Regions from separate parts of the Pseudarthrobacter sp. NPDC058362 genome, predicted to be linked through region 2. Evidence: predicted binding sites of a transcription regulator. Region 2 holds the regulator's gene; the other holds the start of a gene.
The links. The regulator HrcA, encoded in region 2, represses chaperone genes, less so after heat shock. The targets are predictions, from matches to a motif close to TTNGCACTCGNNNNNNNCGAGTGCNAA.
Positions count from the first base shown of each region.

Region 1: a site for HrcA is predicted at 16,321-16,347, ahead of groL (chaperonin GroEL). Genes of this name have one in related genera too.

Region 1 is NZ_JBHXIW010000002.1:18,097-36,653, forward strand. Features, by position in the region: gene ACFWIX_RS04670 (malate synthase G) at 1-323, opposite strand, end outside; gene ACFWIX_RS04675 (L-lactate permease) at 545-2,344, shown strand; gene ACFWIX_RS04680 (elongation factor G-like protein EF-G2) at 2,472-4,574, shown strand; gene ACFWIX_RS04685 (MFS transporter) at 4,582-5,853, shown strand; gene ACFWIX_RS04690 (DUF4193 domain-containing protein) at 5,975-6,280, shown strand; gene ACFWIX_RS04695 (hypothetical protein) at 6,511-7,059, shown strand; gene ACFWIX_RS04700 (Dps family protein) at 7,244-7,723, shown strand; gene ACFWIX_RS04705 (lipid II:glycine glycyltransferase FemX) at 7,899-8,972, shown strand; gene ACFWIX_RS04710 (peptidoglycan bridge formation glycyltransferase FemA/FemB family protein) at 9,052-10,365, shown strand; gene ACFWIX_RS04715 (threonine/serine exporter ThrE family protein) at 10,417-11,922, shown strand; gene ACFWIX_RS04720 (siderophore-interacting protein) at 11,954-12,793, opposite strand; gene ACFWIX_RS04725 (uracil-DNA glycosylase) at 12,821-13,591, opposite strand; gene ACFWIX_RS04730 (DUF3263 domain-containing protein) at 13,748-14,077, shown strand; gene ACFWIX_RS04735 (LytR C-terminal domain-containing protein) at 14,125-14,760, shown strand; gene ACFWIX_RS04740 (cold-shock protein) at 14,789-15,004, shown strand; gene ACFWIX_RS04745 (ABC transporter substrate-binding protein) at 15,001-16,236, shown strand; gene groL (chaperonin GroEL) at 16,519-18,153, shown strand; gene ACFWIX_RS04755 (RNase H family protein) at 18,341-18,557, shown strand, end outside.
Region 2 is NZ_JBHXIW010000004.1:292,590-301,864, forward strand. Features, by position in the region: gene lepA (translation elongation factor 4) at 1-875, shown strand, start outside; gene hemW (radical SAM family heme chaperone HemW) at 912-2,141, shown strand; gene ACFWIX_RS11070 (DUF4870 domain-containing protein) at 2,159-2,578, opposite strand; gene ACFWIX_RS11075 (DUF3097 domain-containing protein) at 2,705-3,574, opposite strand; gene hrcA (heat-inducible transcriptional repressor HrcA) at 3,748-4,761, shown strand; gene dnaJ (molecular chaperone DnaJ) at 4,789-5,916, shown strand; gene ACFWIX_RS11090 (16S rRNA (uracil(1498)-N(3))-methyltransferase) at 5,919-6,695, shown strand; gene ACFWIX_RS11095 (GerMN domain-containing protein) at 6,682-7,632, opposite strand; gene ACFWIX_RS11100 (PhoH family protein) at 7,990-9,075, shown strand; gene ybeY (rRNA maturation RNase YbeY) at 9,072-9,275, shown strand, end outside.

The sequences.
Region 1 (18,557 bases), on a different contig from region 2:
GCAATTTCCGGGTCCACCCGGCCGGTGGCGATGGTGAAGTCCGCGGGTTCGTCCACCAGGTACCCGATGGAGCGGAGGAATTCTTCGTAGGAGTCCGGATCGCCCGGCCCGTTGGCGCGGTGGAACTCGTCGATCTGCTCCTGCAGCCGGTCGCGGGTGGCGAGGAGCCCGCGAACCTTCGGCGAGAATTCGCCGATCAGGGCAGCCGCTCCGCTCCAGAAGTGTTCTTCTTCCAACCCGGTCCCGGGCAGGGCCTCGTCCCGCACGAATGCGTACAGCTCTTCGGCGACGCCCAGGCCGTGGGTTTCCACTCGGTTCGTCATTGTTCGCTTCCGTTCCAAACTATTCCGCAAAGCGGAAACAATATTTCAATATACGCAAGGTAGCGGCCTTCGCGGTGAGGTGTCAATGCCGGTCCACTCCGGGTGCGCGCCGCCAAGAGCCTGCTCTCCAGCCATTGACGCCCGGGAATGTGGCTCCTAGACTCGACCCAGATTTCTGGAAAGCATTTTCCACATTATGAAATGGTCAGAGAGGACCACCCGTGGACAACCTATTCATGCTTTGCCTGCTGGCACTTGCGCCCATCCTTATCGTCGGTGTCCTGCTGGCCGGATTCCGATGGCCGGCCAAATATGCGATGCCCGTGGGCTACCTGCTCGTGGTGCTGGTGGCCCTGCTCGTCTGGCGGATGGACTTCAGCAGTGTCCTGGCAGCGTCACTGGAGGGCCTCATCACCGCCGGCACGCTCCTGTACATCGTGTTCGGCGCGCTCCTGCTGCTTTCCACGCTGACGGTGGGGGGTGCCATGGCGAGCATCCGGGCCGGCTTCAACAACATTTCCGCTGACCGCCGGGTCCAGGCCATCATCATCGGCTGGCTGTTCGGCTCCTTTATTGAGGGGGCTTCCGGGTTCGGCACCCCAGCCGCCGTGGTGGCCCCCCTGCTGCTGGCGATGGGCTTCCCGGCCATGGCCGCGGTTATGGTGGGACTGATCATCCAGAGCACGCCGGTGAGTTTCGGTGCCGTGGGAACGCCCATCCTGGTCGGCGTGGGCAAGGGGCTTGGCGGCGACCCGGCCGTCACGGAGCGGATTTCGGTGCTTGGCCTGACCATGCCGGAGTTCGTCGCATCGATCGGTTTCCAGGTCGCTGCGATCCATGCCATCGTCGGCCTGCTCATTCCGCTGATCCTGGTCTGCATGCTGACGGGGTTCTTCGGCCCTGACCGCCGCTTCCGCGACGGCCTGGCCGTGTGGCCGTTCGCCTTGTATTCCTCGCTGGCCATGACCGTCCCGTATGTGCTGGTGGCCCGGTTCCTGGGCCCGGAATTCCCTTCCCTCTTCGGCGGCCTGATCGGTCTGGTGCTGGTCATGTACACCTCCAGCAAGGGCTTCCTAATGCCCAAGGACTCCTTCCAGTTCGGGCCCCGGGCCACCTGGGCGGAGCGCTGGATGGGTTCCATCGAGCCGGAGGCCGCCACGGAAATCTCGTCCCGCATGAGCCTGGTGCGCGCCTGGTCGCCGTACATCCTGATGGCGGTGCTGCTGGTGGCAACGCGTGTTATCCCCCCGCTGAAGGCCTACCTTTCCGGCCTCGCCATCCCGTTCCAGAACATCCTGGGCACTGGAATCAGTACCTCTGTCCAGCCGTTCTACTCCCCGGCCTTCCTGATGATCATTGCCGCGGTGTTCGCGTACCTGCTGCACCGGATGAACCGCGGGCAGGTCCTCCGCACCCTGAAGATCTCCGGACGCCAGCTGGGCGGAACAGCCGTGGCGCTGCTCTTCGCGGTCCCGCTGGTGCGGGTCCTCATCAACTCGGGACCGGACTTCAACGCCTCCGGGCTCTCCAGTATGCCGGTTACCCTGGCCGAGGGTACGGCAGCCGTCGCGGGGGACTCGTGGCCGTTGATCGCTCCGTGGATCGGCGCCCTGGGCGCCTTCGTGGCCGGATCCAATACGGTGTCCAACCTGACGTTTGCCCAGTTCCAGTTCTCCACCGGAGCCGAGATCGGCGTGCCGCCTGAGGGAATCGTGGCTGCGCAGGCTGTAGGCGGCGCCGGCGGCAACCCGATTGCCATCCACAACATCGTCGCCGCAGCGGCAACCGTGGGACTGCTGGGCCGCGAAGGCGACCTGTTGCGGAAGACCATCATCGTGACCACGTATTACTGCCTTGCGGCGGGCGCGGTCGCGTTCATCTTCATCCACGGCTTCGGGTTCAACCTGGGGACCGTGCAGCTGGTGCTCCTGGTGGCGGCATTGGCGCTGGTGGCACGGTGGATGCTGAGGAGGCAGCCGGCCATGGCCCGGGAGCTGGTCGAGGACAGCCGCCGGCCCTAGGAACGGGCACCCCAGCCTGTTCCTGCATGGATCCGGGGGCCTTCCGGGCCTTGCCGTTCCGCCGCCAAAGGTGTCGAATCAGTAGACAGCTTCAGCCCGGTGAGCACGCAGAGCCCAGGAGGTCCCCATGTCCGTCAAAGGCGCCAGGGAAGCGGCAAGAACGCAGGGCCGGGGCGGCGCCGACCCCCGCCGGGCAGATGCGGCCGGGCTGGCCGCCACTGATCCGGCAGACATCCGGAACGTGGCGCTGGTGGGGCACTCGGGTTCGGGCAAGACCCTGCTGGTGGAGGCGATGCTGGCCGCGCGGGGCTTGATCACGCGCAAGGGCTCGATTGCCGACGGCACCACCGTTGGCGACTCGGATCCGGCTGCCGTGCACCAGCAGCGCTCGGTCACACTCTCCCTGGTGCCGCTGTCCGTCGACGGTATTAAGGTCAACCTCGTCGATACGCCCGGCTACCCGGACTTCATCGGCGAACTCCGGGCTGGCCTGCGCGCCGTCGATGCCGCCCTGTTCGCCGTGTCCGCGGTGGACGGCATCGATGCCACCACCACCGCGCTTTGGGACGAATGCGCACAGATGGGCCTGCCGCGGGCGGTGGCCATCACCCGCCTGGACCACCCGCGGGCAGATTACGACGGCGCCCTGGCCGCGTGCCGCGCGGCGTTCGGCGAGGGCGTCCTCCCGCTCTTCGCGCCGGTGCGGACGGGCGGCGAGGTCACCGGGGTGGCCGACCTGCTGGCCGGCGACGGCACAGACGACGCCGCCCGGGGTGAGCTGATCGAGGCGATCATCGCCGAGAGCGAGGACGAGACGCTCATGGACCGTTACCTGGAAGGCGGGGACCTCGATACCGAAGCGCTGGCAGCGGACCTGGAGACCGCCGTCGGCCGCGGTTCCTTCTTTCCCGTCCTGCCCACCTCGGCGGTGACCGGGCTGGGAATGGGAGAACTGCTGGACCTGCTGGTCCGGGCGTTCCCGCCGCCGGTGGGGCGCCGCCTTCCGGAAGCCTCCGGGTTGTCGGGGGAGCCCGTGGAGCTGGCCGGCTGCGACCCTGACGGCCCGCTGGCCGCGGAGGTGGTGCGGACATCCAGCGACGCCTTCCTGGGCCGCATCTGCCTGGTGCGCGTCTTTTCCGGCACGCTGCGCGAAGATGCCCCGGTCCACGTAGGCGGACATGGCCTGGCGGACCGCGGCCACCAGGACCACGACTACGAGGACCGGCTCACGCACCTGTATTCCCCGCTCGGCGCTGCGCTGCGCCCGGTTCCGTTCTGCATCGCAGGGGATCTGTGCGCGGTGGCGAAACTGGGCGCTGCCGAAACGGGGGACACCATCTCGGCCAGGGACACCCCGCTGCTGCTGGCAACGTGGGACATCCCGGAGCCGCTGCTGCCGGTGGCCGTGGAGGCCGATTCGCGCAGCGACGAGGACGCGCTGGCCCGCAGCCTGGGCAAGATCGCCGCCGGGGATCCGACCCTGCGGGTGGAGCGCAACGCAGAGACGCACCAACTGGTGCTGTGGTGCATGGGAGAGGCGCACGCGGAGGTTCTCCTGGACCGGCTGCGGGACCAGGGCGTGAAGCTGCACACCGTGGACGTCGTCACCCCGCTGCGGGAAACTTTTTCAACACCCGCCGCGGGCCACGGCCGGCACGTCAAGCAGTCGGGCGGGCATGGCCAGTACGCGGTGTGCGACATCGAGGTGGAGCCGCTGGAACGCGGCGCCGGGTTCGAATTCGTGGACAAGACCGTGGGCGGCGTCATCCCGAACAGCTTCATCCCGTCCGTGGAGAAGGGCGTCCGGGCGCAGATGGACAAGGGCGTCGCGGCGGGCTTCCCCATGGTGGACATCCGGGTGACCCTGATGGGCGGCAAGGCGCACAGCGTCGACTCCTCCGACGCCGCGTTCCAGGCCGCAGGCGCGCTTGCGCTGCGGGAAGCGGCTGCCGCGGGCAGGATCCAGCTGCTCGAGCCGGTGTCCGCTGTGGCGATTACCGTGGCGGACGAGCACGTTGGCACCGTCATGAGCGACCTTTCCGGCCGCCGCGGCCGGCTTACGGGCACCACCTCCGGAGGCGGCGGGCTGACCGAGATCAGTGCCGAGGTTCCGGACCAGGAACTGCTGCGGTACGCCGTCGAACTGCGCGCGCTGACCGCCGGCACCGGCCGGTTCCGGCGCCGCTACCTGCGGCACGAACCCGTCCCGCCGAACTTCAGCCCCGCCTGAGCGTCCGGTGAACCCCGAGGCCCGCAGGATCCAGGGCATCTATCTGGCCCTGACGCTGGGCAATACGCTGGCCACGTCCTTCATCTGGGGCATCAACACGCTCTTCCTGCTGGACGCGGGGCTGACCAACCTCGAAGCATTCGCGGCCAACGCCTTCTTCATGGCCGGCATGGTGGTCTTCGAAGTGCCCACCGGCGTGGTGGCGGACTCGTGGGGCCGGCGCGCGTCCTTCCTCCTGGGCACCGTGACACTCGCCGGCGCCACGCTGCTGTACTACCTGATGTGGCAGGTCTCGGCGCCGTTTTGGTGGTGGGCCGCCGTCTCCGTTCTGCTGGGCCTGGGGTTCACCTTCTTTTCCGGCGCCGTGGAAGCCTGGCTGGTTGATGCGCTCCACTTTTCCGGATACGACGGTGCCCTGGAAACCGTGCTGGGCCGGGGGCAGATGGTTTCCGGTATCGCCATGCTGGCCGGTTCCGTGGCCGGGGGCGTCATCGCGCAGGCCACGGACCTGGGCGTGCCGTTCCTCCTGCGCGCCGCGGTGCTGGCAGCGATGTTCCTGGTCGCCTTCCGGCTAATGCACGACGTCGGATTCACGCCTGAGCGTTCAGCCCGCCCCCTGCAGGCCACCCGGGCTATCCTGGCGGCGTCCGTGGACAACGGCCTCCGCAACCCGCCCGTCCGGTACATCATGCTCGCCGCCCCGTTCACGGTGGGCGCCGGGTTCTACGTCTTCTACGCACTCCAGCCCTACCTGCTGGAACTCTACGGCGACCCGCGGGCCTACTCGATCGCTGGCCTGGCAGCTGCCCTCGTTGCCGGCGCGGACATCCTCGGGGGATGGCTCGCGCCCCGGGTGCGGGGAATGGTCCGCAAACGCACCACGGTGGTGCTGGCAGCCACCATCACCAGCGCGCTGATCCTGGTGGCACTGCTGGCCACCCCGGCGTTCTGGCCGGGCCTGGTCCTGCTGGCGCTCTGGGCGGTGGTGGCCGCGGCCGGCACACCCGTCCGGAAGGCCTACCTGAACGCGATGGTCCCGTCCCGGCAGCGGGCCACGGTGCTGAGCTTCGATTCCCTGATGGGATCAAGCGGCGGCGTGGTGGCCCAACCGCTGCTGGGCCGGACCGCCGACCTCTACGGCTACCCGGCCTCCCTGGCCGTGGCCGGGACGATCCAGCTGATGGCGGCGCCCTTGATCTTCCTGAGCCGGCGGTGCTGCCCCGCGGCCGACACAGCTACCGGCGAGGAAGCCGCGCAAGGCCCCGCATCCGCCGCTTAGCTGGGAGAACGCGGGAAAGGGCGGTTGTGCGAACTATTGCGCTGCTGCCGGGATCATGGCCTAAACTGCATCACTGAGGCGCCTGAAATGGCGTTTGCGCAGCAACGAAAGTGAAGAAGCCATGGCTACTGATTACGACGCTCCACGCAAACAGGAAGACGAGACCCCGGCTGATTCGCTGGAGGCACTCCAGGCCTCCTCGCGCGGCGGGAACGCGCAGACAGCAGTCATCGACGTCGACGAAGCCGACACCGCCGAAGGCATCGACCTTCCCGGAGCGGACCTCTCCAACGAGGAACTGACCGTCATCGTGGTGCCGGAACAGACCGACGAATTCACGTGCTCCTCCTGCTTCCTGGTCCGCCACCGGTCCCAGGTGGCCCGCGAAAAGGACGGCCTGAAGTACTGCCGCGACTGCGAAGGTTAACGGACCCGCCCGGGCGCGTGCCGCCGTCGTTATCCGCATAACGGCAGGGTGCAGGAACGGCACCCAAAACGGTGAAGGAACGCCGCCGCCGGCCGCTGTTTTTATGGCCGCGTGACCCGCCGCTCGCTTCCCTAACAGTTGCGCGCCGAAGCGGCCACAGCCCTCGCCTGCGGCCTGCGCGGCTCCTACGCTTGAGCTATCCAATCGCTTCGCACATGGGTGGCACCACAATGAAAAAACTCTCCATCTGGCTCACCGCCATTCTCATGGCTGTGGGGCTGGGCATCATGGTTCCGGGACCAGCCTCGGCAACCACCTCGTATTGCGGCCTCGTTTGGGGATCCCTGGCCAAGGCCGATCCGGACATGAGCCGTGCGCAGGTCACCAACGTCCGGACCGGGCAGCATTACTGCTTTGACCGGCTGGTGGTGGACCTCAACGGGCCGGCCTCCGGCTACAACGTCCGGTATGTTTCCCAGGTAACCCAGGACGGATCCGGTTTCACTGTTCCGGTCCGGGGCGGCGCCCGGATTCAAATTACGGTCAACGCCCCGTCGTATGACGACAACGGCAAGGCCACGTACAACCCCGCCAATAAAGCTGAACTGACCAATGTTTCCGGCTACCAGACATTCCGCCAGGTGGCCTGGGCCGGCAGCTTCGAGGGATACACCACGCTAGGCCTGGGCGTCCGGGCCCGCCTTCCCTTCCGGGTCTTCACCCTGGACGGGCCGGGCACCGGGTCCCGCGTCGTGGTGGATGTGGCGCACTTCTGGTGACGGGTGCGTCCGCGCAAAGCAGGGTGCCGTGCCCCAAGGGAGGGGGCACGGCACCCTTGCGCTGGGGCGCCGACGGCGGCCGCTGCGTCAATTAGTAAGCTCACTGAGAAATTTCCTTCCGGCCTGCCCCGGGGTCCGGTCAGGCTGGTAGGTTCAGCATTGCTGGACTAATCGAGGAGGACTCATGAAAGCTTCACCGACACTGACCAATAACATGCAGGCCGTGCTGACTGACCTGATCGAACTGCACCTGCAGGGCAAGCAGGCCCACTGGAACATCGTGGGAACCAACTTCCGGGACCTCCACCTGCAGCTGGACGAAATCGTAGACGCGGCACGGCAGTTCGCCGACGACACCGCAGAGCGGATGCGCGCGCTGCACGCCCTGCCGGACGGCCGCAGCGGCACGGTGTCGGGCTCGACCAACCTGCCCCCGTTCCCCGACGGCCTTATCAACACCAAGGACGCCATTGACCGGATCGTCGCCGCCCTCGAAGCCGCTGTGGGAACCATGCGCAAGGTCCATGACGAGGTGGACGAGGAAGACCCCACCAGTGCGGACCTGCTGCACGAGTTCATCGCCCGGTTGGAGCAGTTCGCCTGGATGGTCAACGCGGAAACCATGAAGGCCTCGGCAAGCGTCACCACCCCCGACGAGAAGTAGGCCCACGCGAAGCCGCCGGCTCCTGCCCGGTGGATCCCGGACCCCCTGCCCGCCCATGCCGCGTGCAGGGGGTCCGGCGGCAGGGGGCGGGGCGTGGGCTTTAGACTTGAGGCTGCATGTCCGCACGCAGCTACGAGTACTGAACCGCGCACAACCCTGATTGGACACGGCCCCCTTGCGAGAATTCACCGCACGCTTTGCCACTGCCGAAGAAACAGAGAACTGGGACAAGCACGTCACGGCCAATCCCCATGGCGGCAACATGCTCCAGTCTGCCGCTTATGCTTCCGTGAAGAACGGCAGCGGCTGGACCGTCCGGTTCCTGGTCCTCGAAGGCGGCGGCCAGGCCAGCTACAACCTCGTGCTGGAAAAGCGCTTTCCCGTCCTCGGCCGGCTCTGGTACCTGATCAAGGGCCCGGACCTCGACACCGCAGCCGAGCTGAAAGCGGCCCTCGACGCCTGTGCAGCGCTGGTCCGGGAACGGAAGCTGAACGTCTTCACCATCAAGGTTGAGCCGGACATCGTGGACTCCGCCGAGGCACAGGCACACCTTGCCGCCGCCGGGCTGGCCAAGGCGCCGAACATCCAGTCCAATGATTCCACCGCCATCCTGGACATCTCCGCCCCGGAAGAGTCCGTCTTCAAGGCGATCTCTTCGCGCGCCCGCAACGCCATCCGGCGGGCCGAACGGGAGGGGTGCGACGTGGTGCGGCGGGAGCCCGGGCCGGAAACCTATCGTGCCCTGTACGACCTCATGGCGGATACTGTCAGCGCCAAGGGGTCCATGCCGCTGCGCAGCTATGAGTACTACGCCGAATTCTGGGAGGAGTTCTGCAGCCGCGGCCAAGGCAGCTTCTTCTTCACCTACGAGGACGGCAAACCCAGCGTAGGCGCCTTCGTGATCAACTACGGCGCCAAGGCCACGTACAAGGACGGCGGCTCCACCCAGAACCGCAAGCAGTACGGCGACTCCCACCTGGTCCAGTGGACGGCCATCCGGCACATGCAGGAGCTGGGCTGCACCGAATACGACTTCTGCGGCACACCCCCGGCTGCCCGGATCAAGGACAAGACCCACAACCTGTACGGGATGGGCATGTTCAAGACCAGCTTCACCAAGACCGTCACCGATTTCGTGGGCTGCCACGATTACGTCCTCTCGCCCCTGCGGCACGCGCTGTGGGTGAAGGCCGGGGAACGGGTGTTCCGCAGGATCGAAACGGCACGCACCGGCCAGCAGTTCTACTGACCGCCCCGCGGGCCCGCACCGCCCCCAGCCACTCCTGCCCGCGCTCCCGCAGCACCAGAGTCCCGAAGAAGGTACACCCATGAACCACGCCGCCGCAGCCACCGATCTTGAGTTCGTCCTCCTCAGCGACGCTGAGTTCGAGGCATTCGCCGTGAAGCACCCGCGGAACAGCTTCCTGCAATCCATGGACTTCGCGCGCTTCCAGCGCGCCCGGGGCCAGGAAGTCGAGCTGTTCGGCGTCCGCCGGGCCGGTGAGCTGGTGGCCGCCGGAAAGCTGAACTACACCACCACCCGCCTGGGCTACAAGGTCTGCGATTGCGCCAAAGGACCCCTGATGGACTTTACGGACCCCGCCCTGGTGGGTGCCGTCGTCGGCCTCCTCCGCACGCACGCGGCACAGCGCAAGGCGGCCGAACTGCGCATCTCTCCGAACGTCAGGTACATCGCCCGGGATGCCGACGGCGCCGAGCATCCTGAGGTGGAGGACAACCGGCCGCTGGTGGCGGCGCTGTCCGGGCTGGGTTTCGTACACCAGGGCCTTGAGATGGACTTCGTGAACGTGAACTGGATGTTCGTCAAGGACCTCACCGGCGTGCAGGACGCGGAAGAGCTGATCATGGGCACCAGCTACCGGACCCGCAAGGCCATCCGAAAAGCAGAGAAGAACGGGGTGTTCCTGGAGCAGGCCACCCTGGAAACCCTCGACGATTTCTACTCCGCACTGAGCCGCGCCGGCGAGGAGAAGGGCTTCACGTACCGGGAGCGCGAATACTACGAACAGCTGCTGCGGACCACCTCGCCCGAGCTCACCAAGCTGATGATGGCCAAGATCGATATCCCCGCGTACCGGAAGTCGATCACGGAACGCCTGGCGGCCGAGAGCGCCACTGCCGCGGAGCTGCGGCGCGAGGTGGAGGAAACCGGCAGCAAGAAGAAGGCCAACCGGCTCAAAGTGGTCCAGGATCTGGTAGACAGCTACGAACGCAGCCTGAAGGACATCGAGAGGTTCCCGGATTCGGTGGGGACCGCCACCGTAGCTGCCATCCACTTTGTTTGCTACGGCGACGAGGTGGTATGCGTCATCGGCGGCACCGTCCAGGACTACATCTACTTCAACGGGGCCACGTCGCTGTATTGGGGCATGATGCTGCACGCCCTGGAAAAGGGCTATCCGCGGTACAACTTCTACGGCACGTTCGGGATCTCGGGACAGGACGAGGAAGGCCATGGCGGCTACGAGTTCAAGAAGGGCTTCGGCGGCGAGGTGGTCCAGCTGGTGGGCGACTTCGTGCTCCCGGTCCGGCCAGCCGTATTCCGCGTCAACCGGCTGGCCCGCGCCGCTGCCGGGGCGGCCCGGACCCTGCTGGGTAAGCTGCCCTTGAAGCGCGCCTGACACGGCAGACATACCCAGCACCGGGAACCGCAGCGCCGGGAGGAGGCACCCATGACCGACCGCCCAGAGCAGGCACGCCCAGGGCAGCCACGCCGAGAGCCGGCACGCCCCGACGGGCTGCCCCGGACCGAGCCGCTAAGCCCCGCCCAGGTCCGGCAGAACGCAGCGGCCAAGAAAATGCTGCGCCGGCTGGTGCAGGGCGAAAGCCCGCCTACCGCTCCGATGAGCATCGTAGACCGGCTGGCCGGCAGTCCGTACGCGAACCCCATGATCCAGGTGGGAGGGGTGGACACCTCCGCACGTAAGACCCTCGACTTCGCGCTGCACCTCGCCGAGACAATGTTCCGGTACGGTGCCGGCGCCCTGGAAGTGGAAACGAGCATCATCGCCGTCACCGCGGCGCTGGGGCTGAAGAACATCGAGGTGGACATCACCAACCAGTCCGTGGGCATCAACTACGCGCCCAAGGACCAGACGCCCATCTCGCTGCTGCGCGTGGTCCGGTCCTGGACCAACAACTACGCCGGCCTGGCCAAGGTCCACCAGCTGGTGACGGACATCGTGGCCGGGGGAGTGGGCCGCGACGAGGCCATCCGCCGGCTGGATGAAGCCATCACCAGCCCCAAGCCGTTCCCGCGCTGGATGGTCACCGTGGCCTTCGGCGTGTTCGCCGCCGTGTTCGTGGGCGTGCTGGGCGGCGGACCCGTATCATCGGCCGTGGCCTTCGCGGCGAACATCGGCATCAGCCTGCTCGCCCGCCAACTGGGCCGCTGGCGGGTGCCGGACTTCTTCATCACGGCCAGCTGCTCCTTCGTGGTGACACTCCTGGCGCTGGTGCTGTGGCAGTTCGGGCTGACCAACTCGCCGGCCATCGTGGTGGTGGGCGGCATCCTCCTGCTGCTTCCCACCGGCCGGCTGGTCTCTTCCGTGCAGGACGCCATCAACGGCTTCCCGGTCACCGCGGCGGGCCGTTTCCTTTCCACCCTGCTGACCTTCGGCGCCATCGTGGCCGGTATCGCCGTGGCGTTCGTGGTGGGTGAGCTGACCGGAATGCAGCGCATCGACGTCACCCAAACCTATCCGCCGGCCTACGACCTCTGGGTCCTGATCCTTTTCGTCGCCGTCGCAGTGGTGGCCATCGGCATCACGGAACAAACGGCCTGGAAGCTGCTTCTGCCTACCGCAGCGGTGGGTGTGGCAGGCTACCTGGTCCTGCTGGGCAGCGGTTCGCTCGGCATCGGGGACCGGTTTTCCCCGGCCATCGCCGCGGTGGTGATCGGCCTGCTGGCACGCGTGGTGGCGCTGCGGATGGGTGCGCCGCAGCTGGTGGTGGCCGTGCCCGCCGCCCTGATCCTGCTGCCCGGCCTCACCATTTTCCGGTCCATGTATGTGCTTACCATCGAAGAAGCGGAGATCCTGCTGGGGGCCGGAGGGATGCTCAACGCCGGCGCGATCGTGCTGGGGACCGCCGGAGGCATCGTGCTGGGCGATACCCTTGCCCGCCCGCTGACCCGCAGCCTTGCGAGCAACGAGCGGCGACGGGCCCGCCGCCGCTGACCCGGTGCGGCGTGGGACTGGGCGGTGGACGTCAGATCTGTCCGACGGGCAGCTTCTTCTCGGCCTGGAATACGTCCTCCACCCGGCCCTTGGCCCAGTAGCCGGACAGCGACACCTGGCTGCGCTCCAGCCCCCGCTGCTCGAAGAACACCTGCCGCAGCCCCTTCATGTACCCGCGTTCCCCGTGCGCAAACACGTCCACGCGCCCGTTGGGCCAGTCGGCGTCTGCCACCGCGTCCACCAGGCGGCTGCCGCTGCCTGCCGGTGCGCCGTCCCGGGTGAGCCAGGTGATGCGCACCCCGTCCGGTGCGCGCAGCTGCTGGATGCCGGCGTCGGAATCCACTTCGAGGAACGCCAGCCCGGTGGCGCCGGCAGGCAGGGACTCCAGGACGGCGGCGATGGCCGGCAACGCAGCCTCGTCGCCGGCGAGCAGGTACCAATCCGCGTCGGGCGAGGGGCTGTAGGCGCCGCCGGGTCCCGTGAAAGTCAGCGGATCGCCGGGCTTGGCACGGGCGGCCCACGGCCCGGCCAGCCCCTCGTCGCCGTGGACTACGAAATCGATGGCGAGCTCGCGGGCGGCCTCGTCCACCCACCGGAGGGTGTACGTCCGGGTGAAGGGCCACTGGTCCCGGGGCATCGTCTCCCGGACCTGCCACAGGTCCAGCGGCTCCGGGTATTGCACTCCCGGCTGCGGGAACACGATCTTCACGTACCGGTCCACGTATCCGTTGTTGACGAAGTCGGCGAAGCCCTCGCCGCCGGCGATGATCCGCACCATGTGCGGGGACAGCTGCTCCCGTCGAAGCACCGTGAGGTTGACCTGCGGACGGCTTTGCTTGGTGGCGCTTGTGGCGGCGGGGAGGGTGCTCATGGGATTCAGCCTAGCCAGAGCCGGCGCTTACGGCACAGGGGGAAGTTCCCAGGTTACGCCGCTCGAGCCCTGTTCCCGCAGGAGTTCGTTGACCCGGCTGAAGGGCCGCGATCCGAAGAATCCACGGGAGGCGGACAGCGGGCTGGGGTGGGCGCTGGCCACCGCCGGTACACCGGGCAGGAGCGGCCGGACGGACTCCGCGTCCTTGCCCCAGAGCACGGCGACCAGGGGCAACCCGGCCCCGTCCGGACCCCGGCGGTCCGCCAGCGCGGTGATGGCCGCCGTCGTAATGTCCTCCCAGCCCTTGCCGCGGTGGGAGCCCGCCGCCCCTGCGCGCACGCTCATCACCCGGTTCAGCAGCAGGACCCCCTGGCCGGCCCACGCCGAGAGGTCCCCGTGCGTCCGGGGCGGGATGCCGAGGTCCGCTTCCAGCTCGCGGTAGATGTTTATCAGGCTCCGGGGAAGGGGTCGGGTGCTGACGTCCACGGCGAAGGACAGGCCCACGGCATGTCCGGGCGTGGGATACGGATCCTGGCCCACCAGCAGCACCTTCACCGCCGCCATCGGCTGGCGGAAGGCGCGCAGGACGCACGACGGCGGCGGCAGGACCGGGTGCCCCGCGGCCACTTCCGCGGCGAGGAACGAGAGCACGCTCCGCAGCTGGTCCTCGACGCCCGCCAGGGCTCCCGCCCAGTCCGGTGCCACCAGCTCCCCGAGCGGCCGCTGTGCCAGGGCTGCAAAGGTTTCGGTGTCCGCCGGCTCCGCGGCGAGTTCGAACAACGCATCTGATTCCCACACACTGCCATTCTCGCAGGGCGCCGGACCGGCATGGCGGCAGCGCTGTGGCACCCGGGCGCGCCGAATGACAACGCTGTTATTCGTCCGTAGCATGGGGGCAGGACAATTGCCGCACCGGCAAGGAACCACCAGCAACCGTACGTGAAGGAGTATGCCGTGGCGGAGCCAGCGCGCGAATACCTGCAGGAGCAGGAAACGCGGAAGGCGCTCCTGGCGGATTTCACCCCGCAGGACTCGCCGCTGAGCGAGCGCGACCAGCAGATGCTTGCCCTGGAGCGCCAGTGGTGGAAGTACGCAGGAGCCAAGGAACAGGCCATCCGCGAGCTGTTCGACCTCTCCGCCACCCACTATTACCAGCTGCTGAACGCCCTCATCGACACTGAGGACGCCTTGGCGCACGATCCGATGCTGGTGAAGAGATTGCGTAGACTACGTACGTCGCGTCAGCGAGCCCGCACCGCGCGGCGCCTGGGGTCCGACGCGTAATTCGCTCAGGCTGAGCCCGCAGCAGCAATCAACAAGGACTGTCTTCCATGCCCAAATATGCCCGCGATGAATTCGACAAGGTCCCGGAGGCCGCGTCGCGGCAAGGCGTCCACCGGGCGGCCACGCCGCCGTCGCGCGTCCGGCTGTGGCCCATTCTCGCCGCAGGTGCGGTGGCGCTGGCCATCGGAGCCGTGGCCTTCCTGATCCTTCCCAAGCTGGGGTTCAGCCCGCTCGGCCAGACCGCCTCCAGTGTGGAGGCGCCCCTGGCGGACACCGGATCGTCTCCCTCCGCTTCCGCGGCGCCCACGGAAACCCCCAGCGCATCGGCCACGCCGTCCGCCAGTACAAAGCCCTCGGCCACGCCCAGCGCCGAGCCCGTACCCGAACCCACCGAAACGGCTGTGTCCGTGGACAAGACCCAGCCGGTTGCCGTCTACAACGCCGCCGGAACCGCGGGGCTCGCCGGGCGGGTCGGGAGCACCGTGCAGGCGGACGGCTGGCAGCTGGGCCAGGTGGCAAACTGGTCCGGCGCGCCGCAGCAGGCTTCCGTGATCTTCTACGCCGGCGAGGCGCAGCAGGCCAACGCAGAAGCCCTGTCGGCCCTGCTGGGCATCCCCACGGTAGTAAGCAGCTCCGAATTCCAGGCACCACTGGTAGTGGTCCTGGGACCCGGGTACGCCTAAACAACCCACACCGGACTCAACCGAAAGAATGGACATCATGGCACTGGGAACCGTCAAGTGGTTCAACGCTGAAAAGGGCTACGGCTTCATCACCGTTGACGGCTCGGGCGATGACGTCTTTGTCCACTGGTCCGCCATCGAAGGCGAAGGCTACCGTGCGCTGGATGAAGGGCAGCGCGTGGAACTGGAAGTCGGCGAAGGCGAGAAGGGCCCGCAGGCAGAAAGCGTCCGGCCCGCCGAATGAGGCACCGGTTCAGGCGGAACGCACTATTTGCCGCAGCCCTCTGCACCGCCCTGCCCACAGCCGCCTGCGCGGGAGTGCCCGGCAACGCCCGGACCGAGGCTTCGGAGGCATCCGGGGACGGCATCCTGCGCATCGGCCTCCTTCTGGACAACACCGGTGACAACGCCTTCCTGAACGCGCCCCAGCTCGCCGCCGCCGAACTGGCCGTCCGGGAAATCAACGCCGGCGGCGGGCACAAAGGCCGTCCCATGGAGCTGCTGCCCGCCACGCCGGGCGAGACCCCGGCGGCCCAGGCCAACACCTTCGTCACGCTCAAGGCGGACGTCGTCATCGGCCCCACGGATTCGGCCAACGCCCCGGAGGTCATTGACGTCCTCTCGCGTGCCCGGACGCCCCTGGTTTCGCCGGCCAACACGGCCGCCGGCCTGAGCAGCGCCAAGAGCGGCGGCTACTACTTCCGCACCGCTGCGGCGGACGTGGCGCAAGCGCCGGTCCTCGTGAAACTGGCCAAGGAAACGGGCGCCGCCCGGATTTCGGTGATGCACCAGGAAGGGTCCTATGGCAGGGACGTGTCCGCCGCCGTCGTAAGCGCGGCAGGGGAGGCGGGACTGGAAGTGGGAGCCACCGCATCCTTCAAAGCGGGCGACGCCGGAGCCGCCGCAGCCGAGGCCGGCGACGCCGACGGTGCGGTCATCCTCGTGGCCCGCGACGGGGCGCAGGGCGCCCTGGCAGAGCTGAACAACGCCGGGGTGGACGGTTCCCGGATCATCCTCAGCGACGGTGCCTTCGCCCGGTACGGCCAGGGCCTGGCCGCCGCGGCGCTGGACGGAGCACGGGCGGTGGTCCCCGGAAGACTGGCGTCCGCAGGCTTCCAGGGCCGCATCCTTGAGGTGGACAAAGGCTTGCGGGACATGTCCTTCGCCGCGGAAACCTACGACGCCGTGACCCTTGCCGCGCTCGCCGCCGCCCGTGCGCAGGACGACGCCGGCCGGTCCATCGCCGCGAACCTGATCGCTGTCTCCGGCGGATCCGAAGCGGCGTGCACGGCGTATAAGGAATGCCTCGCCGGCCTTTCCGGCGGCGGAGAGATCAATTACGACGGCGAATCCGGCCCAGTTGCCTTCGACGCCAACGGGGACATCACCTCCGCGTCCTTCATGGTTTTCACCTATGGCGCGGACAACAACCCGGCGCCCACCGGGACTGAGACGGCGGGCAAGGCAGGCAGCTGATCGCTCTCCGCGAAGAAGCTCCACGGGACGTGCTTCGCTGCGCCATTCGCTTGCACTCTCACCGGGGGAGTGCTAATTATTGACTTAGCACTCTGACGTACCGACTGCTAAAGCAATGCCGGCCTGGCCGGCGGCGCGGCACCGGGCGAGGAGCGAGAAACACCTAACTGGAGTGAGGTCCGTTTCCGGAGGCATACAGAGGCCGCCGGTACGAACCGTCCGTCGCGGGCACTGCAGCGAAGGTTCATTCTTAACGACTGTCCCGAAAGGACTACTGCCGTTATGGCCAAGATCATTGCATTTGATGAAGAGGCACGCCGCGGCCTTGAGCGGGGCCTGAACACCCTCGCCGACGCCGTTAAGGTCACCCTCGGCCCGCGTGGACGCAACGTCGTCCTCGAAAAGAAGTGGGGCGCCCCCACGATCACCAACGATGGCGTTTCCATCGCCAAGGAGATCGAGCTGGACGATCCTTACGAGAAGATCGGCGCCGAGCTGGTCAAGGAAGTTGCCAAGAAGACGGACGACGTCGCCGGCGACGGTACCACCACCGCCACCGTGCTGGCCCAGGCACTGGTCAAGGAAGGCCTGCGCAACGTTGCCGCCGGCGCCGACCCGCTGTCCCTCAAGCGCGGCATCGAAAAGGCCGTTGACGCCGTCACCGCCGAACTGCTGAACTCCGCCAAGGAAATCGAAACCAAGGAAGAGATCGCGGCCACCGCCTCCATCTCCGCAGGTGACGACGAAATCGGCGCCCTGATCGCCGAAGCCCTGGACAAGGTGGGCAAGGAAGGCGTCATCACGGTCGAGGAGTCCAACACCTTCGGCCTGGAACTCGAGCTCACCGAAGGCATGCGCTTCGACAAGGGCTACATCTCCGCTTACTTCGTCACCGACGCTGAGCGCCAGGAAACGGTCCTCGAGGACCCGTACATCCTGATCGTCAACTCCAAGATCTCCAACGTCAAGGAACTGGTTGCTGTCCTGGAAAAGGTCATGCAGTCCAACAAGCCGCTGCTGATCATCGCCGAGGACATCGAGGGCGAGGCCCTGGCCACGCTGATCGTCAACAAGATCCGTGGCACCTTCAAGTCCGTCGCCGTCAAGGCTCCGGGCTTCGGCGACCGCCGCAAGGCGCAGCTGGCCGACATCGCCGTCCTCACCGGCGGCCAGGTCATCTCCGAAGAGGTTGGCCTCAAGCTGGAGACCGCGGGCCTGGAGCTTCTGGGCCAGGCACGCAAGGTTGTCGTCACCAAGGACGAGACCACCATCGTTGAAGGTGCAGGCGACGCAGACCAGATCGCCGGCCGCGTATCCCAGATCCGCGCCGAGATCGAGAACTCCGACTCCGACTACGACCGCGAGAAGCTGCAGGAGCGCCTGGCCAAGCTGGCCGGCGGCGTTGCAGTCATCAAGGCCGGTGCAGCCACCGAGGTTGAGCTCAAGGAGCGCAAGCACCGCATCGAAGACGCAGTGCGCAACGCCAAGGCAGCCGTCGAAGAAGGCATCGTCGCCGGTGGCGGCGTGGCCCTCATCCAGGCCGGCGCCAAGGCATTCGCCAACCTGCAGCTCTCCGGCGACGAAGCAACGGGCGCCAACATCGTCCGCGTTGCCATCGACGCTCCGCTGAAGCAGATCGCCTTCAACGCCGGCCTGGAGCCGGGCGTTGTGGTGGACAAGGTCCGCGGCCTGCCCGCAGGCCACGGCCTGAACGCAGCTACCGGCGAATACGTCGACCTGCTGGCTGCCGGCGTCAACGACCCCGTCAAGGTGACCCGCTCTGCCCTGCAGAACGCGGCCTCCATTGCTGGCCTCTTCCTCACCACCGAGGCAGTAGTTGCCGACAAGCCGGAGAAGAACGCTGCTCCTGCCGGCGGCGACGACATGGGTGGCATGGGCGGCATGGGCGGCTTCTAGCCTCCGTTTCCCCCCAAGACGCACAACGGCGGTCCTCACCAAACGGTGGGGGCCGCCGCGGGCGTTTAAGCCGCCTTGCTCTATCACTTATGGTCCCTTCGAGGGCCTGTTGGCAACGGGAACTGATAGAGCATCGGGGGCGGGCGGGTGTCCATGGCCTGTCACCGGAGTCTGGCAGGATAGTGCAGTGACGATTACTGCAGCGGCTGACGGTTCGGCCTTGGGAAATCCCGGCCCGGCCGGATGGGCCTGGTATGTGAATGACGACTGCTGGCGGGCCGGCGGCTGGCCGCACGGGACCAACAACCAGGGCGAACTGATGGCTGTCCTGGACCTGCTCCGGGCCACGGCACATGTTCCCGGGGAAGACCTGCGGATCCTCTGTGACAGCCAGTACGTCATCA
Region 2 (9,275 bases):
CACTGGAGAAGCTGATGCTCAACGACGCCGCCCTCGTCTATGAGCCCGAGACTTCCGCGGCCCTGGGCTTCGGATTCCGTGTCGGCTTCCTCGGCCTGCTCCACCTTGAAATCACGCGTGAGCGGCTGGAACGCGAGTACAACCTGGACCTGATCTCCACCGCACCCAACGTGGAGTACGAAGTAACGCTTGAGGATAAGAAGGTGGTCCACGTGACCAACCCGAGCGAGTACCCGTCCGGAAAGATCTCCGAGGTCCGCGAGCCCATGGTGGCAGCCACCATCCTGGCCCCGAACGAGTTCGTGGGCGCCATCATGGAGCTGTGCCAAAGCCGCCGCGGCGTGATGGGCGGCATGGACTACCTCTCCGAGGACCGGGTGGAAATCCGTTACCGGCTCCCGCTGGCCGAGATCGTGTTCGACTTCTTCGACATCCTCAAGTCCAAGACCCGCGGCTACGGATCCCTGGACTGGAAGGCCGATGGTGACCAGGTCGCCGATCTGGTCAAGGTGGACATCATGCTGCAGGGTGAGCAGGTGGATGCCTTCTCTGCCATCACCCACCGTGACAAGGCGTACGCCTATGGCGTCATGATGACCACCAAGCTGCGCGAGCTTATTCCGCGCCAGCAGTTCGAGGTGCCCATCCAGGCCGCCATTGGTTCCAGGATCATTGCCCGCGAAAGCATCCGCGCCATCCGCAAGGACGTCCTGGCCAAGTGCTACGGCGGCGACATCAGCCGTAAGCGCAAACTCCTCGAGAAGCAAAAAGAAGGCAAGAAGCGCATGAAGATGGTGGGCCGCGTAGAGGTCCCGCAGGAGGCCTTCATCGCCGCGCTGACCACCGACGAGTCCAAGGACAAGGCGAAGAAGTAGTGATCACCGTGGCCGGACTGACCCAGGGCCGCAGCAATGCCTAGCGTTCTTCCCCTCGGCGACCCCGCGCCGTCGGACGGCCTTCTGCCTGCCCAGGCAGCGGAAGGTGCGGACGGCCGCGCCTTCGGCCTGTACGTCCATATTCCGTTCTGCGCCGTACGCTGCGGGTACTGCGACTTCAACACCTACACGGCCACGGAGCTCGGCGGCGGGGCGTCGCAGGATGCCTACGCTGCCACCGCTGCCGCAGAAGTGGAGCTCGCGGCCGGGGTGCTGGCCGGGTCCGGTGTGCCAGAACGTCCGCTCAGCACGGTTTTCTTCGGCGGCGGGACGCCCACGCTCCTGCCCGCCGCGGACCTTGCCCTGATCCTGCGCACGGCCATTGCGCGGTGGGGCATCGTGGCAGGCGCCGAGGTCACCACGGAGGCCAATCCGGATTCGGTCACGCCGGAATCGCTCGCCGTGCTCAAGGAGGCGGGCTTCACCCGGGTATCCTTCGGCATGCAGTCCGCGGTGCCGCACGTGCTCAAGGTCCTGGACCGGACCCATTCGCCGGCGAGGGTGCCGCAGGTGGTCCGGTGGGCGCGGGAAGCCGGCCTGGACGTCAGCCTGGACCTGATCTACGGGACACCGGGGGAGTCGCTGGACGACTGGCGCTTCTCTCTCGAAACAGCGCTGTCCTACGGTCCGGACCACATCAGCGCCTACGCGCTGATCGTGGAGGACGGGACCAAGCTTGCGGCACAGATCCGCAGGGGCGAGGTACCGGGGATTGACGACGACGACCACGCCACCAAGTACGAGCTCGCCGACCAGCTCATCACCGCTGCCGGGCTTGGCTGGTACGAGGTCAGCAACTGGTCCCGGACGCCGGGCCACGCCTGCCGGCACAACCTGGCCTACTGGCGTGGGGACGACTGGTGGGGGATTGGCCCCGGTGCACACTCGCACGTGGGCGGGGTGCGCTGGTGGAACGTCAAGCACCCCGCGGCCTACGCCGGCCGGCTGGTCCAGGGGCTGTCACCGGCTGCGGGCCGGGAAACGTTGGACCCCGGGACCCAGGCCGTTGAACACGTGATGCTGGAGACGCGGCTGGCGACGGGGCTTACGGTCGACTCACTGACTCCGGCGGGCCGCCACGAGGTGGCCGGACTGATCGCCGACGGGCTGGTGGATCCCGTCGCCGCGTTTCGCGGCCGCCTGGTACTCACCCTCAAGGGGCGTCTCCTGGCAGACGCCGTGGTGCGACGACTCCTCCCGGACTGACCCTGCGTTGCTGGAGGTTACTTGATCCAGCGCAGGTTGTACTGGTACCGGTGCGGCTGGCCCTTGTTCACATGGATGCCGGCGGAGACGGAGAAGCAGGTCAGCGCTATCCAGATCAGGGTGGCGATGACCGCGAAGATGTTGCCTACTACTGGGACGAACACCAGGATGTTGGCAATCACGGCCGCGATGGTGGGCGGCAGGCTGAAGTTCAGCGCCTCTTTGGATTCCTGCGCCGTGAACGGGCCGCGGTCCCGGAAGATCAGGTAGATCAGGAGCGACGGCACGCAACCCAGGATGCCGCCGAAGTGCGCCAGCGTGGCCCACTGCCGGTCCTCGCTGGCCGTCAGCGGCAGCGCATTCGCTGGAACGCCGTGGTATTCGGAGCGGCCCGGGCCGTCCTGGCGGTTCCTGTGATCACGTGCGTTTTCTGCCACGGTCTGATTCCTTCTAAAGTGCGTTGTGCCAACTGCGCTTGGTGCCCAGTGCTGCCGGTCCGCCATGATTCTGCGAACCCGCACTACCAAGAATACTGTCTGCCGGCCATGACTCCCCCCTTCCTGCTAGGGGACGGTCAGGAAATCAATCACTTCTTCCACGCGTCCCAGCAGCGACGCCTCGAGGTCTGCGTAGGTCCGGACTGCGCCCAACAGTTTCTGCCAGCCCAGGCCGATGTCCTCCTTCGTCTCATGAGGCCAGCCGAACGCCGCGAGAATCCCGGTTTTCCAGTCCTGCCCGCGGGGCACCACAGGCCACCGGTCGATGCCCAGGACGGACGGCCGGATTGCCTGCCAGACGTCCACGTACGGGTGACCGACGATCAGGACGTTCCCGGCTGCGCCGGGGGAGCGCATCACCGCCTCGGCGATGCGGGATTCCTTCGAATCCGGAACGAGGTGGTCCACCAGGACACCGAGGCGCCGTTCGGGGCCGGGGCGGAACTCCGAGACCGCCGCGGCGAGGTCGTCAATGCCATGGAGGGGTTCGACGACGATTCCCTCCACCCGGAGGTCGTCCCCCCAGACTTTCTCCACCAGTTCGGCGTCGTGCTTGCCTTCCACCCAGATGCGGCTCGCCTTGGCCACCTGGGCGCGTTGCCCGGTCACACGTACAGACCCGGACGCGGTGCGGCCGGGTCCGCCCGGCTGTCCTGCGCCCGGCCGTCCCGCGGCTGCGCGGGGAGCAGGCGGCATCAGCCGGATGGGCCGGCCATCGAGGAGGAACCCGAATCCCAATTTGAAGGAGCGGGACTTTCCGCGCCGGTCCTCCAGTGCGACCACGTGCATACCGCCGGACTTCTCGACCCGGGTCACTGCTCCCACCCAGCCCGACTGGACGTCCTCCAGGACCATGCCACGCTCAACCGGGACCTCTGGCGGCGCGGTCCTGGCGGGAGCCGCTAGGTCACGGGGGCCCCAGTTCTGGTAATCCATGGATTCGTTCCGCCTAGTGCTAGTCAGTACCCGGTTCTGCCCGGAGCGGTTCCAATGCTAACAACGGGCCGAGGCATAATAGACTGTTAGCACTAAGGCATGTCGAGTGCTAACCGCCAAGGCGGACTGAACGGGGAGGCGAGGCCGTCCCGGACCCTGGATGGAGGTGGAGTGTGAGCGAACCGCGCAAGCTGGAAGTGCTGCGGGCCATCGTCGAGGACTACGTCCACTCGCGCGAACCGGTGGGTTCGAAGGCCCTCGTGGAGCGGCACCATCTTGGCGTTTCCAGCGCAACCATCCGCAACGACATGGCCGCTTTGGAGGATGAGGGACTCATTACCGCGCCGCACACCAGTGCGGGCCGGATACCCACGGACAAGGGCTACCGGCTGTTCGTGGACCAAATCTCGGCAGTGAAGCCCCTGTCCCAGGCGGAGCGCCGCGCCATCCAGTCGCTGCTGGAGGGCGCGGACGACCTCGACGACGTCCTGGACCGGACCGTGCGCCTGCTGTCGCAGCTCACCAACCAGGTGGCCGTGGTGCAGTATCCGCACCTCAGCCGGGCGCTGGTCCGCCACATCGAATTCGTACTGCTGGCCCCGCGCAAGGTGCTGGTGGTGCTGATCGCCAACAGCGGCAAGGTGGACCAGCGGGTGATCGACGTCGGGCAGGACCTGGGGGACGACGCCCTGGCCGCGCTGCGGACCCGCTTCCTGGGATCGCTGGGCGGAACTCCGCTCAGCCAGCTGGCCCAGTCCCTCTCCGCAGTAGTCACCGCGGTTAGCCCCGGGCAGCGGCAGGCGGCACAGGCCCTGGCGCACGGCCTCGAAGCGTTGGCACACAACAGCCGGGAAGACCGTATGGTCATGGCCGGCACAGCAAATCTGGCCCGTTCCAACGTGGACTTTCCGCTGAGTATCGGCCCTGTCCTGGAAGCCTTGGAGGAGCAGGTGGTCATGCTGCGCCTCCTGAGCGAAATGGCGCAGGACCACCGCGGCGTGGCCGTGAGCATCGGCCGGGAAAACCCCTACGACGGCCTGGCGGAAGCTTCCGTGGTGGCCACGGGCTACGGTCCGGACAGCGCAGCGAAAATCGGAGTACTCGGGCCCACCCGGATGGACTATCCCACCACCATGGCCGCTGTGCGCGCCGTGGCACGGTACCTGTCCCGGATCCTGGGACCCTGACGTTACAACAAGGAAGAGAAACCAACTTTGAGCAGCCACTATGACGTCCTTGGAGTCTCGCCGGAGGCTACGGGGGAAGAGATCAAAAAGGCCTACCGCAAGCTGGCCCGCACGCTCCACCCCGACGTCAACCCCGGCCAGGATGCCTCGGACCGCTTCAAGGCAGTGACCCACGCCTACGAGGTCCTCTCGGACCCGCAGAAGCGCCGTGTCTACGACACCACGGGGAACGAGAACGGCACCGACAACGGTTTCGGCGGCGGCGGATATGCAGGCCAGGGGTTTGCGTTCCAGGACATCTTTGACACGTTCTTCGGCGCCGGCGGCACCACCGGTCCGGCATCGCGTGTACGGCGCGGACAGGACGCCCTGATCAGCGTCCGCATCGAGCTGCGCGACGCCGTTTTCGGTGTCAACAAGAAGCTTGAGGTGGATACCGCGGTCACCTGCCCCACCTGCGAAGGTTCCTGCTGCCAGCCGGGCTCCCACCCGGAGCGCTGCGACATCTGCGGCGGCAGCGGCCAGGTCCAGCGGGCGGTCCGCTCGATCCTGGGCCAGGTCATGACCGCCGCACCCTGCGGCAGCTGCGAAGGTTTCGGCACTGTCATCAAGGATCCCTGCAACGAGTGCAGCGGCCAGGGCCGTATCCGCAGCCGCCGGTCACTGACCATCAAGGTGCCTGCCGGCGTTGCCACCGGCACCCGGATCCAGCTCTCGGGACAGGGAGAGGCGGGCCCCGCCGGCGGTCCGTCAGGCGATCTTTACGTGGAAATCCGCGTCAACAACGATGCCACCTACGTCCGCGACGGCGATGACCTGCACGCCACCTTGAACATCCCCATGACGGCGGCAGCGCTGGGCACCGATGTCAGCCTGGAGACCTTCGACGGGATCCAGGAAATCGACGTCAAGCCGGGCACGCAGTCGGGCGAAATCATCACCCTCCGCGGACTTGGCGTAACCCACCTGCGCGGCTACGGCCGCGGAGACCTGAAGGTCCACCTGCAGGTGGAAACCCCGGCACGGCTGGATGCTGCCCAGGAAGACCTGCTGCGCCAGCTGGCCAAGCTGCGTGGAGAACAGATCACCGAAGGCAAGCTGGCCGCCAGCGGCGGCATGTTCGCCAAGCTCCGGGACCGGCTGGGTAACCTGTAGCGGTGAGCAACCCGGTCTTTTTCGCCCCCGCCGGAAGCCTCGACGGGGTTCGTCCCGGCGCGCTCTTCGTCCTGGAAGGCCCCGAGGCGCGGCACGCAGTCGCCGTAAAACGCCTGGCGCAGGGTGAACCCTTGGACATCGTGGACGGCGTCGGCAGGCGCCTGACCGGGACGGTCACCTCGTCCGGGCCGTCCCGGCTGGAAGTCGAGTGCCTTACCATCACAGCCGAGGCACGGCCGGACGTCAGGCTGATACTGGTACAGGCCCTCGCTAAGGGCGACCGGGACGAACTGGCCATCGAGACGGCCACTGAATTGGGCATCGACGCGGTTGTTCCGTGGCAGTCGGAACGTTCCATCGTGCGCTGGAAGGGTGACCGGGCCGCAAAGGCGCACTCCAAATGGCAGTCCGTGGTTGCGGCGGCCGCAAAGCAGGCGCGGCGCGCGTGGATCCCCGAGGTGCGTCCCGCGGTCGACACCTCCGCGCTTGCCGCGGCCGTGGAAGCCGCAGACCTGGCCGTGATCCTGCATGAGGACGCGGTCCGCCCGCTGCGAAACGTCCTTGAAGCATGGCGGGTCCGTGGCGACGGCGTGCGGGAAGTGCTGCTGATCGTTGGTCCGGAAGGCGGCATCAGTCCGCGCGAGGTGACACGGCTGTGCGATAAGGGGGCGGTGACGGCCTTGCTCGGCACGCACGTCCTGCGTTCCTCGACGGCCGGGCCCGCCGCCGTCGTCCTCGCCAGCGATGTCTTGGGCCGCTGGGACACTACCGGACGGTAAACGACCTGGTATCTGCGTTCCGGTCGGGTCCGTCACCGGCACCCGCCTGCGCAACTTTCAGCTCGTAGTCACCAGCGGGAAGCTTCAGGTCCAGGGTGAAGACGCCGGACCGCCCGGCTTCCGCGGCGGCTGTCGCTTCACCGGTGAGGTACGGCGCCTTCGCCTCGCCCTCGGCGCCCTTCAGGACCTGCCAGCGCAGCTTGCTTCCGGCCTTGGTGCTGCGTCCGGTGATCTTGACGGTACCCGCGCCCAGTTCCACGCCCTCCTGCGGGTCGATGATCCAGACCGGAGCCACCATCCCGGGCGCGCGCGACATCAGGTCGCCCAGCTGGATATGTTTGAAGGCGGGATAGTCGGTATGGCCGTCCACCAGGATGCGCACCCTGATCTGCTGGCCGGAGTCGATCAGCCCGGAACTCGCCGCGGCGGCCGTTGCCGTGTACACCAGTTGCTGCACCGCGCGGGCAGCCATATCCGCATCGAGGTTGCTGTTGAAGGCATCCTCGGAGACGTCCACGTTGATGACGTCCTTGCCCGAGATGGACGTGGCAAGGCTGCTGGGATTCTGCCAGGGCGTGAAGAAATCAGGATCCAGCGGCTCCTCGGACATCATGGCCCGCAGCGCCCGGGTCACGGGATTCTCCTGCTCCGGCACGTCCCGGAACTCGCGGTAAAGGAAGACGCTCGGGCCGCTGCGGCCAATCCAATAGACCGGGGCCTTGTTGGAGGACTGTGTCGTTTCAAGCGGTGCGCTTGTGGCCGGGACGCCCGGAGTTCCCGCTGCAGTCGTGCCGGAGCCGGAAGGTGTTGTGGGTTCCGGGACAGGCTCTGCGATGCATCCGGTCAGCAGGGGCACCGCCAGAAAACCCGCCACGACCGCGGTACGCACACGGCGGTCCGCGCGTGCGCCCCTGCGGGGAGCGGTGGTTTCCGGCACGATGATGTCCCTGTCCTTTCTGGGTGGTGCGCCGATCCCCGGGCGGCTCCTTCCAACGGAAGCTGGATTTCCAGCATCGCACAGGACCCGTGGCTGGAACCCCGGATCAGACCCTCCGGAGCGAACTGCAACGGGAACGATATCCGGCTGATATGAACTTGAGACATAATCGGCCGGTGCCGCCGGTCGGCACCCCGGGGCAGGCTTACGTGAGCGGTCAGGAGCGGCCGGAGGGGGCCTCCTGGCGTAAGATGTAAGGACCCGTTGGGAAGAACGACGCCGGCACCGGCTCCGCCCTTTCCCGGCGGCAAACGTTTATCAGACTTGAAGGGGATCACGGGCCCGCGGGCCAGCACTATGACTGAATCAGCGAACGGAAAGCGCCGGCTCACCGGAGAGGGCGCCGCAGCAGAGTTCCCCCATTCCCTTCCGGGAGTCCGGACGGAGGTGGTCCTCTTCGATAACTCCGACCAGATGGTTCAGTCCCTGGGCAGCCATGATGAAGCGCTTCGCTTTATCGAGGAGCAGTTCCCCAACGTCAACTTCCACGTCCGTGGCAACGAACTGACCATCAGCGGCCCGCCCGCTGAGGTGCCGCGGATCATGCGACTCCTCGACGAGGTCCGAGGACTGGTGTCGCGTGGGACTGTGATTACTCCCGCTGTGCTGCAGCAGCTTGCCGCGCTTTTGCGCAGCCAGTCCCTGCAGAACCCTGTCGACGTTCTGACCCACGACATCCTCTCCAGCCGGGGCCGTACCATCCGGCCGAAGACGCTGAACCAGAAGAACTACGTGGACGCCATCGATGACAACACGGTGATCTTCGGCATCGGCCCTGCGGGTACGGGGAAGACTTACCTGGCCATGGCGAAAGCCGTCCAGGCGCTCCAGCAGAAGGAAGTCAGCCGCATCATCCTCACCCGCCCCGCAGTGGAGGCCGGTGAGCGGCTGGGATTCCTGCCGGGCACGCTCAGCGACAAAATCGACCCCTATCTGCGCCCCCTCTACGATGCCCTGCACGACATGATGGACCCCGAGTCCATTCCCCGGCTCATGGCGGCCGGGACCATCGAGGTGGCACCCTTGGCCTACATGCGCGGACGCACGCTCAATGATGCCTTCATCATCCTCGACGAAGCCCAGAACACCACGCCGGAACAGATGAAGATGTTCCTGACCAGGCTCGGATTCGGTTCCAAGATGGTGGTCACCGGCGACGTGACGCAGGTGGACCTGCCCTTCGGCACCCGTTCCGGACTCCGCATCGTGGAGGAGATACTGCACGGCATCGAGGGCGTCAACTTCTCCGTCCTCGATGCAGCAGACGTGGTCCGGCACCGGCTGGTGGGCGACATCGTTAATGCCTACAGTCTCTGGGATGACGCGCAGCGCAGCCGCGTCAAACATTCGACCGTACGGGATAAGCGGGGGGAACACGCGTGAGCATCGAGGTTAACAACGAATCCGGGGTCCGGGTGGACGAAGCGGCGCTGGTCGCCCTGGCGAGGTACATCTTCGAACAGCTCTTCATCCATCCACAGGCAGAACTTTCCATCCTGCTGGTTGATGAACCCGCCATGGAGAAGCTGCACATCGAACTGATGGACGAGCCGGGGGCCACGGACGTGCTGTCCGTTCCTATG